Regions from separate parts of the Streptomyces sp. 1331.2 genome, predicted to be linked through region 2. Evidence: riboswitches for the same ligand, from Rfam matches in the RefSeq annotation. Region 2 holds a riboswitch; the other holds the start of a gene.
What was found. Region 2 has a riboswitch for glycine ahead of gcvT (glycine cleavage system aminomethyltransferase GcvT). Riboswitches for the same ligand answer to the same signal wherever they lie in the genome.

Region 1 (7,468 bases), 1.7 Mb from region 2:
CCGTCGGCCCGGCCGGCAGCGCCCGGTTCTCCACCCGCAGGTGCGCGACCCCGCCCGAGACGTCGTAGATCGGCCGGTTCCAGCGGTAGATGGTGCCGTTGTGCAGCCGCATCTCGGCGAGCTTGGGCGCGCCGCCGGAGGCCAGGACCTTCAGCGGGTCCTCGTCGTCGCAGATCGGCAGCAGCGCGGGGAAGTACCGCAGGTTCTCCTCGAACAGGTCGTACGCCGAGTCGACCCAGCGCTCGCCGAACCAGGTGATCGGGCGCACGCCCTGGGCCTTGAGCTCCGCCGAACGGGTGTCGCAGGCCTGCTGGAAGAGCACCGGTCGGGTCTCCCGCCACAGCTCCCGTCCGAACAGGAACGGGGAGTTCGCGCCGAGCGCGAGCTGCGGCCCGCAGAGCGCCTGGGCGGCGTTCCACACCGAGGAGAACCGTTCCGGCGTCACCTGGAGGTGCAGCTGCAGCGAGGTCGCGGCGGCCTCGGCGACCATGGTGATGGACTCCAGCTGGAGGTGCTCGACGCCCTCGATGTCCAGCGCGATCTCCTCCCCCCGGGCGGCCAGGATCTGGTCGCTGAGCAGGGTGTACCGCTGGTTGTGGCTCATCGAGTCCAGCCCGGTGTGCGCGTGCTCCAGGGTCGGCAGGATGCCCACCATGACGATCCGCGCCCCCGCCTCGGCGGCCCGCCGGTCGGCGTAGCGCAGCCCGGTGTCGATCTCCTCGCGCAGCTCCTCGAACACGTGCCCGCAGAGCCGGTGGGGCGTGATGTTCACCTCGATGTTGAACTTGCCCAGCTCGGTCTGGAAGTCGCTGGAGCCGATCGCGCTCAGCACCTGCGCGTTGTTCATGGCCGGCAGGCCCTGCTCGTCGGCCAGGTTGAGCTCGATCTCCAGGCCCATCACCGCCCGCGGCCGGTCGAAGCGGTCCTCCCGCAGCATCCGCCCCAGCGCGTCGAGACAGGACTGGAGCTTGCGCCGGTACAGCTGCCGGTCCGCCAGATCCGCCCGAGTCGCCACGACCTTCTCGCCCACGGTCCCCTCCTCCTGAGCCACCCCGTCGAGCCCACCCGGCCGACCGACCGTGCATGCATCATGCCCACCTCGAAGATCGATACCCGAATGCTTGGAATGGCTTGCAATGCAAGGCAACTGACGGAAATTCAGCGCAACCCTAGACTTGCCCGGCGCCACCGCCTGTGATAAACAGATCACCCTGCGCATCTGTTCGATGAGAATTCGCACAGCGCTCCGGCCGGTCCGCTCCCGCATCGAGAGCCCTCGTCGACGGCGACGACCGCGCCGGCACCGCGATCCTGCACAACCGGACACGGCCGGGCCCCGTCACCGTTGACGCGCCGCGCCACGCCGGTATGCCGCACTCGCACGCCGATCTCGCTTGGAGAGGCGGACACCGCCATGACCCTGCAGACCCCCCAGCCCCCACCGAGCGCGCTGCGCGCCGTCCTGGGCGCACTCGACTCGGACACCGCCCTGCGCCAGCCCGCCGCCGCAGCGCTGCGTCATCCGGCCGGCCCACTGCTCCCCGCACATCCGCTTGCCGTGCACGTCCTGGACGGCCCGCGCCCCGAGCTCACCGCCGCCCGCCGCACCGGGTGGCGCTTCCTGATCAAGGACGGCGCCGAGGTGGCCGCGGCCGCCGAGGTGGTGCAGGGCATCGAGGGCCACACCTTCTCCCACTTCACCGCCGGCCCCTACCTGGACTCGACGGTCCGGGCGCTGCGCGAGGCCTGGCAGCTCGCCCAGGGCTCCCGGATCCGCCAACAGCCCCGCCTGCTGACCTTCCCGGGCCAGTACGCGACGGCCCTGTGGCTGCACAGCCCGGACGCCGGGCCGGCCGCCGACCTGCTGATCCCGCTCGCTCCGGCCCCGCTCGGCGTCACGGCGCACCGCGCCCACCCGGCCGCCGAACTTCTGCCGCTGCTCGCCCGGGCCCCGCTCACCGGGCCGGTGCTGCTCGGCTCCGCCTGAGCCGTCCTGGCCGTACGGGCCGCCGGGCCACCCGCCCGGCGGCCCTTCGCCGCGCCCACTCGAACGGCATCACCCGAACGGCACCACCCGAACGGGCCATCCGGCATGGCCCGGCCGGGCCATGCTCCGGCTGACCCACCTGTGCCGCGATTCCCCCGCCTCCCCACCTGAACGGGTGATCTCTACCCGGGAGTTGTGGCGCATGTCACGAAATCCCTGCGGGCGCGTCCGCAGATGCCGACACTGGGAACCAGCGTGGAAGGACCACCTGTCCTACCCACTTGAGCGCCGGTCAACACCTGGTCGGCGTGCGGACAGGATCCGACTACCGCGGCGGCTCCGGACGGCCCGGCCTCCGGCGGCCGCACCACGGGGAGGATCGCAGAGCGAAGCGAGGGTACGCGTATGTGCCAGCACCGTCCTGAGTGCCCGTCGGCCGAGTCCGAGGACCGCGAGGCGGCCGTCTCGGTGGCCCGCCATCCGGAGCAGGGCTGGAGCCTGCTCTGCAACGGCGTGGTCCTGTTCGAGGACACCGGAGAGCTGCTGCCCGACGGCCGGGTGATCGCCCCGCGCCGCCCCGTCGCCCACGCGGCCTGACCACCCGGTCCGACCGTACGGCGGGGGCAGCCGCCGCGGAGGAAACGAAAGGGCTGGGCCCCGGCGGAACGTTCCGCCGGGGCCCAGCCTTTCGTCCTGCCCTCGAACCGGGCCGAGGGCGTGTCCGTCAGACGCCGTACTCGTCCAACGGCGGGCAGGAGCAGACCAGGTTGCGGTCGCCGTACGCGCCGTCGATCCGGCTCACCGGCGGCCAGTACTTGTCCGCCGGGTTCACGCCCGCCGGGAAGACCGCCTCCTGCCGCGAGTAGCCGTGCGCCCAGTCGCCGGCCAGCTCGGCGGCGGTGTGCGGGGCGTTGCGCAGCGGGTTGTCGTCGGCGGCCCACTCGCCCGAGCCGACCTTGTCGATCTCGGCGCGGATCGCGATCATCGCGTCGCAGAACCGGTCGATCTCGTGCAGGTCCTCGGACTCGGTCGGCTCGATCATCAGCGTGCCGGCCACCGGGAAGGACATCGTCGGCGCGTGGAAGCCGTAGTCGATCAGGCGCTTGGCGATGTCGTCCACCGTCACGCCCGTCTCCTTGGTCAGCGGGCGCAGGTCGATGATCGACTCGTGCGCGACCAGCCCGCCCGGACCGGTGTAGAGCACCGGGAAGTGCGGCGCCAGGCGCTTGGCGATGTAGTTGGCGTTCAGCACCGCGACCTGGGTCGCGCGCTTGAGGCCCTCGCCGCCCATCAGCCGGACGTACGCCCAGGAGATCGGCAGGATCGCCGCCGAGCCCCACGGCGCGGCCGAGATCGGGCCGACACCGGTGGCCGGGCCGGCCTCCGACTGCAGCGGGTGGTTCGGCAGGTACGGCGCCAGGTGCGCGCGCACCGCGACCGGGCCGACGCCCGGGCCGCCGCCGCCGTGCGGGATGCAGAAGGTCTTGTGCAGGTTCAGGTGCGAGACGTCCGCGCCGAACTTGCCCGGCTTGGCGAGGCCGACCAGGGCGTTCAGGTTGGCTCCGTCCACGTACACCTGGCCGCCGGCCTCGTGCACCATGGCGCAGATGGTGGTGATCTCGGTCTCGTACACGCCGTGGGTCGACGGGTAGGTGACCATCAGCACCGACAGGGTGTCGCGGTGCTGCTCGATCTTGGCCTTCAGGTCCTCGACGTCCACGTCACCGTCGACCAGGGTCTTCACCACGACCACGCGCATGCCGGCCATCACCGCGGAGGCCGCGTTGGTGCCGTGCGCGGAGGACGGGATCAGGCAGACGTCGCGCTGGGTGTCGCCGTTGGCGTGGTGGTAGGCGCGGACGGCCAGCAGGCCGGCCAGCTCGCCCTGCGAGCCTGCGTTCGGCTGGATCGACACGGCGTCGTAGCCGGTCACCTCGACCAGCTGCTGCTCCAGCTGGCGGATCAGGGTGAGGTAGCCCTGGGCCTGCTCGATCGGCGCGAAGGGGTGGAGCTGGCCGAACTCCGGCCAGGTCACGGCCTCCATCTCGGTGGTCGCGTTGAGCTTCATGGTGCAGGAGCCCAGCGGGATCATGCCGCGGTCCAGCGCGTAGTCCCGGTCCGACAGGCGGCGCAGGTAGCGCAGCATGGCGGTCTCCGAGCGGTGGCTGTGGAAGACCGGGTGGGTCAGGTACTCGTCCTCGCGCAGCAGCGCGGCCGGCAGCGTCTCGGCGGCCTCGGCGACCTCGACGGCCGGGACGCCGAACGCGGCCCAGACACCGGCCAGGTGCTCGCGGGTGGTGGTCTCGTCGGTGGAGACCGAGATCCGGTCCTCGCCGTCCTGGTACAGGTTGATGCCGTTGGCGCGGGCGGCGGCGGCGATCTCGGCGGCGCGGCCCGGGACGACGGCGGTGACGGTGTCGAAGAACTCGCCGTGCAGCAGCTCGACACCGCCGGCCCGCAGACCCTCGGCGAGGGCGGCGGCGTAGCGGTGGGTGCGGCGGGCGATGTCGGCCAGGCCGTCCGGGCCGTGGTACACGGCGTACATCGAGGCCATGACGGCGAGCAGCACCTGGGCGGTGCAGATGTTGCTGGTGGCCTTCTCGCGGCGGATGTGCTGCTCGCGGGTCTGCAGCGCCAGGCGGTAGGCGCGGTTGCCGTCGGAGTCGACGGAGACGCCGACCAGGCGGCCGGGCAGCGAGCGGGCGTACTCGGCGCGCACCGAGAGGTAGCCGGCGTGCGGACCGCCGAAGCCCATCGGCACGCCGAAGCGCTGCGAGGTGCCGCAGGCGATGTCGGCGCCCAGCGAGCCCGGGCTCTTGAGCAGGGTCAGCGCCAGCAGGTCGGCGGCGACCGCGACGATCGCGCCCAGGCCGTGCGCCTGCTCTATCACCGGGGCGAGGTCGCGGACCACACCGGTGGCGCCGGGGTACTGCAGCAGCACGCCGAAGACACCGCGCTCGGCGATCTCGGCCGGGATGCCCTCGGACAGGTCGGCGACGACGACCTCGACGCCGGTCGGCACGGCGCGGGTGTTGATCACCGCGATGGTCTGCGGCAGGGTCTCGGCGTCGACCAGGAAGACGCCGCCCTTGACCTTGGTGACGCGGCGGGCCAGCGCCATCGCCTCGGCCGCCGCGGTGCCCTCGTCGAGCAGCGAGGAGCCGGAGGTCGGCAGGCCGGTCAGGTCGGAGACCAGGGTCTGGAAGTTGAGCAGCGCCTCCAGGCGGCCCTGCGAGATCTCCGGCTGGTACGGGGTGTAGGCGGTGTACCAGGCCGGGTTCTCCATGACGTTGCGCAGGATCACCGGCGGGGTGAAGGTGCCGTAGTAGCCCAGGCCGATCATCGGCTGGAGCACCTGGTTGCGGCCGGCCAGCTCGCGCAGCTCGGCGAGGACCTGCGCCTCGGTCCGGCCGGCGGGCAGGTCCAGGCCGGTGATGGAGCGGATCGCCTCGGGCACGGCGGTGGCGGCGAGCTCGTCCAGCGACGCGTAGCCGACGGACGCCAGCATCTTCTCCTGCGCGGCGGCGTCGGGGCCGATGTGGCGGTTCTCGAAGGGACTGGCCAGCTCAAGCTCGGTGAGGGTCGAGGCGCCGGTGGGGCGTCCCGCGTTCGGCTGGGCGTTCATGGTGGTCGAGGCCTCCTGGTCACGGACCGGCGGGGGTCCGAACGCCGGCCGGCCTTTCCCGCTGCGGACAGCAGGTCGGCCCTGGCGGACGAACCCGTCAGGCCTCCCCCTCTGTCATCGGGACCTGAGAGCTTCGCCCGCACGGCGCGCTGTGGGCGCTCCGTCGGCTTGCACCGTCGGTGAGGGTGGTGGTCGTCGGCTCCTGCGCCGACGCTCCTGCCCTGCTTTCCAGAGTGACCTACCCCACACGGTACGGATGCCTGAGAGATTCCGGGGAGGAGTTGCTCCTTCGGCGCTCCGACCAGCGCTTTTCGCGATCGGAGACTCTCCCGAGCGGGCTCTGCGGTCGCCGCCCAGGGTACCAGCGGGAGGCTCTCCGATCACGGGTGCTTCCGGTCACCCCGGGTCTACGCGCGTCCCCCGGACGGCCCAGCCCGCGGCCCGTCCGGCGCACCCCGGTCGCGCCCGTCCGGTTCATGGCATTTGGTGTGAAGTGGCGGACGGGACGGGTGCCCCGGCCGCCTTCCTGCGGGAGTTCCGCAGGCTCAGCGCACTGGAGGAAGAAGTGCAGACCGACATCGACCCCCGGGACCTCATCGGCCACAAGGCGGTCGACCGCAACGGAGACAAGATCGGCACGGTCGACGAGGTGTACCTGGACGATGCCACCGGCCGGCCCGAATGGGCCGCCGTCCGGACCGGCATCTTCGGCAGGGACGCCTTCGTCCCGCTCACCACGAGCGAGTTCTCCGGCGACGAGCTCCGGGTGCCGTACGACAAGTCACTGGTGAAGGAGTCGCCGGACTTCGGCGTCGGCCAGCACCTGTCCCCCGCCCAGGAGCTCCAGCTCTACCGCTACTACGGCCTCGACACCCCGATGGACGGCCGCCCGGCCGGCGAGGACGGCGGACGGGCCGCGCAGCCCGACCTCGACTTCGGCACCACCCCGGCCGCGGCCCCGGCCGCCGTGACGACCGCCAAGCCGCTCGCCTTCCACTCCCCCGAGCCCGGCCCGGGCCCGACCACCACGGCCGCCGCACCCGTCATCAACCGCACCAAACCCGCCCCGGAGGTCAACGTGCGCACCGTCAGCACTCCCGCGCCGACCCCGGTCATGGAGCCGAAGCCGCAGCCCGCCCCGGCGGCGACCACCCCGACACCCGCCGGGAGCGCCGCCTCGTCCGCTCCCAGCGGCCCGGTCGAGATCACCTGCCGCGAGGAACGGCTGGACGTGACCACCGAGTGGCACACCGTGGGCACCGCGAAGCTGCGCAAGTACGTGACGACCGAGCAGGTGGAGCGCCGCGTCCCGGTGGTCCGCGAGCGAGTGCGGGTCGAACGGATGCCGCTCAGCGACGCCGAGCGCTCCACCCTCACCGAGAAGGAGATCGCCGAGGCCGTCGAGGAGGTCACCCTCCGTGAGGAACGCCCGGCGATCCGCAAGTACCTCGCCCCCATCGAGCGGGTCCGCCTCGTCGTCGAGCGCTACACCGCCGAGGAGGTGATCCGGGAGGAGCTCCGCCGCGAACACGTCGAGGTCCACGACGACACCACGCCGACCGACACCCCCACCCCGCCCCCGAACACCTCCCGCCCCGCCGCCCTACGCCCCCTCGTCTGACCCGCCCCACCAGGACCCCGGCCCCCAAGGCCGGGGTCCTCCCCTTTTCCCCGGCCCCACCCATGCACCAAAGTCCCCCACCCCCCACAGGCGCCCACTCGCCCCGCCCCACGGCCCCCCTTTGCCAAAGCTTAACCACTCGATATTTGACACTCTGAAGTATCTCCCTGCATGGTTACTTCAGTTCATTCACTATGTACGGGAGGAAGCAACCGTGAGTGAGGCACCCCAGCCC
Region 2 (7,468 bases):
CCGCTGCATCAGCGCCCGCACCGCCTCCACCGCCGGCGGCGAGCTCTCGTACAGGTCCAGGCCGATCGCCAGGTACGGCTCCCCCACCGCCGGCTGCACCCAGGCCCGGCGCAGCGCCCGCACCGCGCGCACCTCACCGGCCTGTCGCTCCAGCAGCGTGAAGAACTGCTGGGCGTCGAGCTGCGGTTCGCTCAGCTTCAGCGGGCCGGCCGGCAGCCGGTCCAGGCCCGCGGCGATCCGCCGCAGGTCCGCCCAGGGCACGCCGACGCCGCCGCCGGGCGCGTGCGGGTTGAGCCACAGGCCCCAGCGGGTGCGGTACAGCGACGCGGCGACCTCCCGGCCGGAGATGACCTCGTGGGCCCGGGCCCAGCCGGAGGCGGTCAGCTGCTCGGGCGAGGTGACGGCCGGCGCGTAGCCGTGGCCGCTGATCTCCATGTTCCCGTACTGCGCGTCCGGGCTGCCCGGGGTGCCGTGCCAGAGCAGCATCCAGACCCGGCCGTCCGCCAGCGCGTGCAGCAGCCGCTCGTACGCGTCCCAGCGCTCCGGCGCGACCTCGCGCAGGGCCTGCTCCAACACGCCCGGATCCGCTGCCGGGCGCCCGGCCGGTGCCTGGCCCCAGGGCCCCGGCGCCCCGCCCGCTCCCGTTCCCGCACTCATGCGCCCACCTCGCCGCGCCTCTTTCCTCGAACCCGCCCGGCCCGTCGGCCGTCTGCACGCACCCTATGGCGCGGCACCGGCCGCCGCCACGGCGACGTGCCTGTGATACGTACCCCGCTCACACCCGCGAGTAGAACGGCATGACCTGGGTGAGCAGCCACTCGACCACCGGGTCCTCTGCGAGGTCGAGCAGTACGAGGTGGACGCCGCCCGGCAGCGGCGCGGTTCCCAGCGCCCGGCCGAGGGCTTCGTTCACCGCGCCCGGGTCGGCCGGGGCCGCCGGGTCCAGTTGGACGCCCACGAACATCACCGTCGGCTCGCCCTCGATGCTGGCCAGCGCCCGACGGGCGGTCAACACTCCGGGCAGGGACGACAGTTCGGCCCGGCAGGCGGCCAGGAAGTGCTCCGGGTCCTCGCCCGGCACCGGCTCGCGCAGCGCCACCCGGCCGCCGCTGGGCGCCGCCGGGTCCTCCGCGCCCTCCCAGCGGTCCCCGCGCGGCCCGCGGCGCAGCTCGGCCACGCCCTGCGGCGGCACCGGGATGCCCACCGCCGCCTCCGGGTTCACCGCGATGCCCACGCCCAGCGGCAGCCCGCGGGCGAACTCCCAGGCCGGCGCGATCGCGAAGGCCATCCCCGGCGCCTGCTGCAGGAACACCTCCTGCGAGGAGAACACCGGTACGTACGGGTCGCCGGCCAGCTCGATGGTCGGCAGGTCCAGCGACTGCCCCTGCGGGTCGGCCCCGGCCGGCAGCGGCACCCACACCTGGCTGCGGGCCAGCACCTCGATCACGCGCGGTGTCGCGCCCGGGTCGCCCAGGGCCGCGGTCAGCACCTGCTCCAGCTCGTTGGCCGGCCACGTGCCGCCCGCCGGCGCCGCCTCCGGACCGCCCCACCCCTGCTGCTGCTCCACCGGGTACCCCATGCGCCGCGATTCCGCCCTCTGCCGGTCGGCCGCCCTCTGCGCCGACGCGCAGCAGTCTAGGGCCCGTCTTCAAACCCCCGTCGTTCGCCCGGAGGGCGGGCGGGGCGGCGTTGGGGTGCGTGCATCGCAAGGCGGAGGAGGGAGCCCAATGCAGCGCATTGGCGACCGACGACAACGCGGCGAGGTGCGTGCCCCGGGGCCGGCCCGCAGGCGGGGGTTTGAAGACGGGCCCTAGGGGTTTCGGGGGCTCCCCCTTGGGGCTGCTGTTCGGTACCGCGCCGTGTGACCGGGTGTGACCGGGGCCCCTCTCCCCTCCTCGCCACGGACGTGCCATGATGTCCGCGTCCGACGGCATGCGCCGCGGGCCCCACAACTCCATATCGGCCGCTCGAACCCGCGCGGGAGAGCTCGGAGTGCCGCCCAGGCGGCACAGCCGGCGCCGAAGGAGCAAGTCCTCCCCGGAATCTCTCAGGCCCCCTTACCGCACGGGTTAGGCACATCTGGAAAGCGGCGCACGACCGTGTCGCGCGCCCACCCACGGTGCAAGCCGCCCTGCCGTCCCCGATGCTGGAAGCAGCTGCGGGCCGCTGGGCGGTGAAGCTCTCAGGTTCGACGACAGATGGGGAGACCCACGCCGCCGCATGCCCGCGCGCAGGGTCGGCCCCCGAGCGGGTCCGGTCCGGCGCGTGCACCCCTGAGTGCCCCGACCGAGGAGTTCCTGGCCATGTCGTCCCTCCGCCTGACCGCGCTCGACGCGCTGCACCGCGCCCTCGGCGCGACCATGACCGACTTCGCCGGCTGGGACATGCCGCTGCGCTACGGGAGCGAGCGCGAGGAGCACCTCGCCGTCCGTACCAAGGCCGGTCTGTTCGACCTCTCCCACATGGGCGAGATCACCGTCACCGGCCCGCAGGCCGGCGAGATGCTGGACCACGCGCTGGTGGGCTTCGTCTCCGCGCTGGGCGTGCTGCGCGCCCGCTACACCATGATCTGCGCCGAGGACGGCGGCATCCTGGACGACCTGATCGTCTACCGCCTGCGCGAGGACGCCTTCCTGGTGGTCGCCAACGCCTCCAACGCCCAGCTGGTCCTCGACGAGCTGATCGCCCGCGCCAAGGGCTTCGACGCCGTCGTCACCGACGACCGCGACACCTACGCGCTGATCGCCGTCCAGGGCCCGGAGTCCACCGCGATCCTGGCCGGGACCACCGACGCCGACCTGCCCGGCCTGAAGTACTACGCGATCCTCCCGGCCCAGGTGGCCGGCCGCGAGGTGCTGCTCGCCCGTACCGGCTACACCGGCGAGGACGGCTTCGAGATCTTCTGCCACCCGGTCGACGCCGAGGCGATCTGGCAGGCGCTGACCGCCGAGGGCGAGGGCCGCGGCCTGATCCCGTGCGGCCTGTCCTGCCGCGACACGCTGCGCCTGGAGGCGGGCATGCCGCTGTACGGCCACGAGCTGTCCACCGACCTCACCCCGTTCGACGCGGGCCTGGGCCGGGTCGTCCGTTTCGACAAGACCACCAACGACGGCGCCTTCGTCGGCCGCAAGGCGCTGGAGCAGGCCGCCGCCGCGGCCGAGACCAACCCTCCGCGGGTGCTGGTCGGCCTGGTATCCGAGGGCAAGCGCGTCCCGCGCGCCGAGTACACCGTGGTCTCCACCGACGGTGCCCCGATCGGCCGGATCACCTCGGGCGCGCCCTCCCCGACGCTGGGCAAGCCGATCGCGATGGCGTACGTGGACGCGGCGCACGCGGCCCCCGGCACCACCGTCGCAGTGGACGTGCGCGGCAAGCACGAGCCGGTCGAGGTCGTGGCGCTGCCGTTCTACAAGCGCGCCCGCTGACCGCCCTCCGGCACCCGATTCCCCCCATACCCGCACGTCGAAGCCGTCCTCGCGGCGGCCCGCTTCGCCGTACCCGCTTCCCATCCTGGAGAATGACGCCATGAGCAACCCCCAGCACCTGCAGTACACCAAGGAGCACGAGTGGCTGACGGCCGCCGAGGGCGGTGTCTCCACGGTCGGCATCACCAAGCACGCCGCCGACGCGCTCGGTGACATCGTCTACGTGCAGCTGCCCGAGGTCGGCGAGACCGTGACGGCCGGCGAGACCTGTGGCGAGCTGGAGTCCACCAAGTCGGTCAGCGACCTGTACTCCCCGGTGACCGGCGAGGTCACCGAGGTCAACCAGGACGTCCTGGACGACAACGGCCTGGTCAACAGCGCCCCCTTCGAGGGCGGCTGGCTGTTCAAGGTGCGCGTGGAGTCCACCGACGAGCTGCTCAGCGCGGACGAGTACACCGCCCTCATCGGCGGCTGAAACCCTGGCCGGGGCGGCCGTCGCGCGGCGGTCGCCCCTCCCCCCAGCCGCGGCCCCCTTTCCTCCTCCACCGGGAAGAACACACCATGACGGTTCTCAACCAGTCCCTGCACGCCCTCGACCCGGAGATCGCCGCCGCGGTCGACGCCGAGCTGCACCGCCAGCAGACCACCCTGGAGATGATCGCCTCCGAGAACTTCGCCCCGGTGGCGGTCATGGAGGCCCAGGGCTCGGTGCTCACCAACAAGTACGCGGAGGGCTACCCCGGCCGCCGCTACTACGGCGGCTGCGAGCACGTCGACGTGGTCGAGCAGATCGCGATCGACCGCATCAAGGCCCTGTTCGGCGCCGAGCACGCCAACGTCCAGCCGCACTCGGGTGCGCAGGCCAACGCCGCCGCGATGTTCGCGCTGATCCAGCCGGGCGACACCATCCTGGGCCTGAGCCTGGCCCACGGCGGTCACCTGACCCACGGCATGAAGATCAACTTCTCCGGCAAGCTCTACAACGTGGCCGCGTACCACGTGGACGAGAAGACCGGCCTGGTCGACATGGCCGAGGTCGAGCGCCTGGCCAAGGAGCACCAGCCGAAGCTGATCATCGCCGGCTGGTCCGCCTACCCGCGCCAGCTGGACTTCGCCGAGTTCCGCCGGATCGCCGACGAGGTCGGCGCGCTGCTCATGGTGGACATGGCGCACTTCGCCGGCCTGGTGGCCGCCGGGCTGCACCCGAACCCGGTGCCTTACGCGGACGTGGTCACCACCACCACCCACAAGACCCTGGGCGGCCCGCGCGGCGGCGTCATCCTGTCCAAGGCCGAGTGGGCCAAGAAGATCAACTCCGCGGTCTTCCCCGGCCAGCAGGGCGGCCCGCTGGAGCACGTGATCGCCGGCAAGGCGGTCGCCTTCAAGGTCGCCGCGTCCGAGGAGTTCAAGGAGCGCCAGCAGCGCACCCTGGACGGTGCCCGGATCCTCGCCGAGCGCCTGCTGCAGGCAGACGTCGCCGAGGCCGGCGCGTCCGTGCTCTCCGGCGGCACCGACGTCCACCTGGTCCTGGTCGACCTGCGCAACAGCCAGCTCGACGGCCAGCAGGCCGAGGACCGGCTGCACGAGGTCGGCATCACCGTCAACCGCAACGCCATCCCGAACGACCCGCGCCCGCCGATGGTCACCTCCGGCCTGCGCATCGGCACCCCGGCCCTGGCCACCCGCGGCTTCCAGGCCGAGGACTTCCGCGAGGTCGCCGACATCATCGCCGAGGCGCTCAAGCCCGCCTTCGACGAGACCGTCGCCACCGCGCTGAAGGCCCGCGTCACCGCGCTGGCCGAGAAGTACCCGCTGTACCCGAACCTCTAGTACGGCCACGGGTGACCGGCCTCACTCCGGCCGGGCGCCTGTCACTCCGGGGCACCGCGCACACTGGACAGTGCGCGCGGTGCCCCGTTCCGTGCACCGCCCTGTCCTTCCACGAGACCAGACAAGGACGTCCTCCGTGGCCATCAGTGTCTTCGACCTCTTCTCCATCGGCATCGGCCCGTCGAGCTCCCACACCGTGGGCCCGATGCGCGCCGCCCGGATGTTCGCCCGCCGACTGCGGTCCGAAGGCCTGCTGGCCCAGGTCACCGGTGTGCGCGCCGAGCTGTACGGCTCACTGGGCGCCACCGGCCACGGCCACGGCACCCCGAAGGCCGTCCTGCTGGGCCTGGAGAACAACTCGCCCCGCACCGTCGACGTCGACCAGGCCGACAAGGACGTCGAGCGGATCACCGCCGAGAAGCGGCTCCACCTGCTCGGCGAGCACACCATCGCCTTCGACCCCGACACCGAGCTGATCCTGCACCGCCGCCGCTCGCTGCCCTACCACGCCAACGGCATGACCCTCTGGGCGTACGCGGCGGACGGCTCGACCCTGCTGGAGAAGACCTACTACTCGGTCGGCGGCGGCTTCGTCGTCGACGAGGACGCGATCGGCGCGGACCGGGTCAAGCCCGACGACACCGTGCTGAAGTACCCCTTCCGCACCGGTGACGAGCTGCTGCGGCTCAGCCGGGAGACCGGTCTTTCGATCTCCGGCCTGATGCTGGAGAACGAGAAGGCCTGGCGCAGCGAGGAGGAGATCCGCACCGGGCTGCTGGAGATCTGGTCCGTGATGCAGGAGTGCGTGCGGGCCGGCATGACCCGTGAGGGCATCCTGCCGGGCGGCCTCAAGGTCCGCCGCCGGGCAGCCGCGGCCGCGCGGACGCTGCGCGCCGAGGGCATCGGCCCGGCCAACGCGATGGAGTGGGTGACCCTCTACGCGATGGCCGTCAACGAGGAGAACGCCTCCGGCCGCCGGGTGGTCACCGCGCCGACCAACGGCGCGGCGGGGATCATCCCGGCCGTGCTGCACTACTACCTGAACTTCATCCCGGGCGCCGACGACGAGGGCATCGTCCGCTTCCTGCTCGCGGCCGGCGCCATCGGCATGCTCTTCAAGGAGAACGCCTCCATCTCCGGCGCCGAGGTCGGCTGCCAGGGCGAGGTCGGCTCCGCCTGCTCGATGGCCGCGGGCGGCCTCGCCGAGGTCCTGGGCGGCACCCCCGAGCAGGTCGAGAACGCCGCCGAGATCGGCATCGAGCACAACCTCGGCCTCACCTGCGACCCGGTCGGCGGCCTGGTCCAGATCCCCTGCATCGAGCGCAACGGCATGGCCTCGGTCAAGGCCGTCACCGCGGCCCGGATGGCGCTGCGCGGCGACGGCCGGCACCACGTCTCGCTGGACAAGGCGATCAAGACGATGAAGGAGACCGGGGCCGACATGAAGATCAAGTACAAGGAGACCTCGCGCGGCGGCCTCGCCGTGAACGTCATCGAGTGCTGACCGACGACTGACCGGCGGCTGACCACGAGCCGGTCTCGACTCCCCGGCCCCCGGGTGGACCTCCCTCCGCCCGGGGGTTTTCGCATTTCCACTGGCCGACGGTCCGTCAACCACGCCATAATTTCGGCGAGTTGGTTCGCGCCAGAGGGGGAGGCGGATGACCGTCCAGCCGTCGGAACCGCATCGTCCGCCGACGGACCCATCGCCGGACCCGCCGCCGGACCCGCCGCCGGTGTCGCCGTACGCGCACTCCGAGGCCACCCGGCTGCTCTGCGCCGCCGTCCACCTCGACCCGGACTACCGCCGGCGCGTCATCGCCGAACTGGTCGAGCACGACGAGCGCACCGTCCCGCCGTCGCTCGGCTTCGACCTGGTCACCGTCCTGGCGCACGCCCTGCGAGCCCGGGCGCTGGAGCTCCGCACCGGCGCGGTGCTCGTCGCGATCTGGGCGGCCTTCTTCTGCACCGTCTGCTGGCCGCTGTTCCAGCACCCGCCCAGCAGCAGCTACTGGAGGTCCTACGGGGACGGGATATCCGGCGGGTACGGCGGCTACTACGGCGACTCGTACGGCCAGGGGTCGGCCTCCGACGCCGCGCTCGGCACGCTCTCCCGCTACCTGACGCCGTACCTCGCGAACTTCGCCGTCCTGTACGCCCTGGTCACCCTGCTGTCCTGGTTCGCCAAGCCCGCCGAGGTCCGGGCCCGCGCG

Region 1: linked by a shared signal. The riboswitch ahead of gcvP (aminomethyl-transferring glycine dehydrogenase) and the one ahead of gcvT (glycine cleavage system aminomethyltransferase GcvT) in region 2 are both predicted to bind glycine.

The regions. Positions count from the first base shown of each region.
Region 1 covers NZ_OBMJ01000001.1:884,994-892,461, forward strand. The annotation lists gene CRP52_RS03840 (glutamate--cysteine ligase) at 1-1,030, opposite strand, end outside; gene CRP52_RS03845 (hypothetical protein) at 1,415-1,987, shown strand; gene CRP52_RS03850 (DUF5999 family protein) at 2,393-2,584, shown strand; gene gcvP (aminomethyl-transferring glycine dehydrogenase) at 2,712-5,612, opposite strand; glycine riboswitch at 5,717-5,849, opposite strand; glycine riboswitch at 5,851-5,954, opposite strand; gene CRP52_RS03860 (PRC and DUF2382 domain-containing protein) at 6,106-7,233, shown strand; gene CRP52_RS03865 (MFS transporter) at 7,448-7,468, shown strand, end outside.
Region 2 covers NZ_OBMJ01000001.1:2,542,028-2,549,495, forward strand. The annotation lists gene CRP52_RS10645 (enhanced serine sensitivity protein SseB C-terminal domain-containing protein) at 1-657, opposite strand, end outside; gene CRP52_RS10650 (enhanced serine sensitivity protein SseB C-terminal domain-containing protein) at 776-1,579, opposite strand; glycine riboswitch at 1,969-2,073, shown strand; gene gcvT (glycine cleavage system aminomethyltransferase GcvT) at 2,304-3,425, shown strand; gene gcvH (glycine cleavage system protein GcvH) at 3,526-3,900, shown strand; gene glyA (serine hydroxymethyltransferase) at 3,987-5,255, shown strand; gene CRP52_RS10670 (L-serine ammonia-lyase) at 5,392-6,759, shown strand; gene CRP52_RS10675 (hypothetical protein) at 6,992-7,468, shown strand, end outside.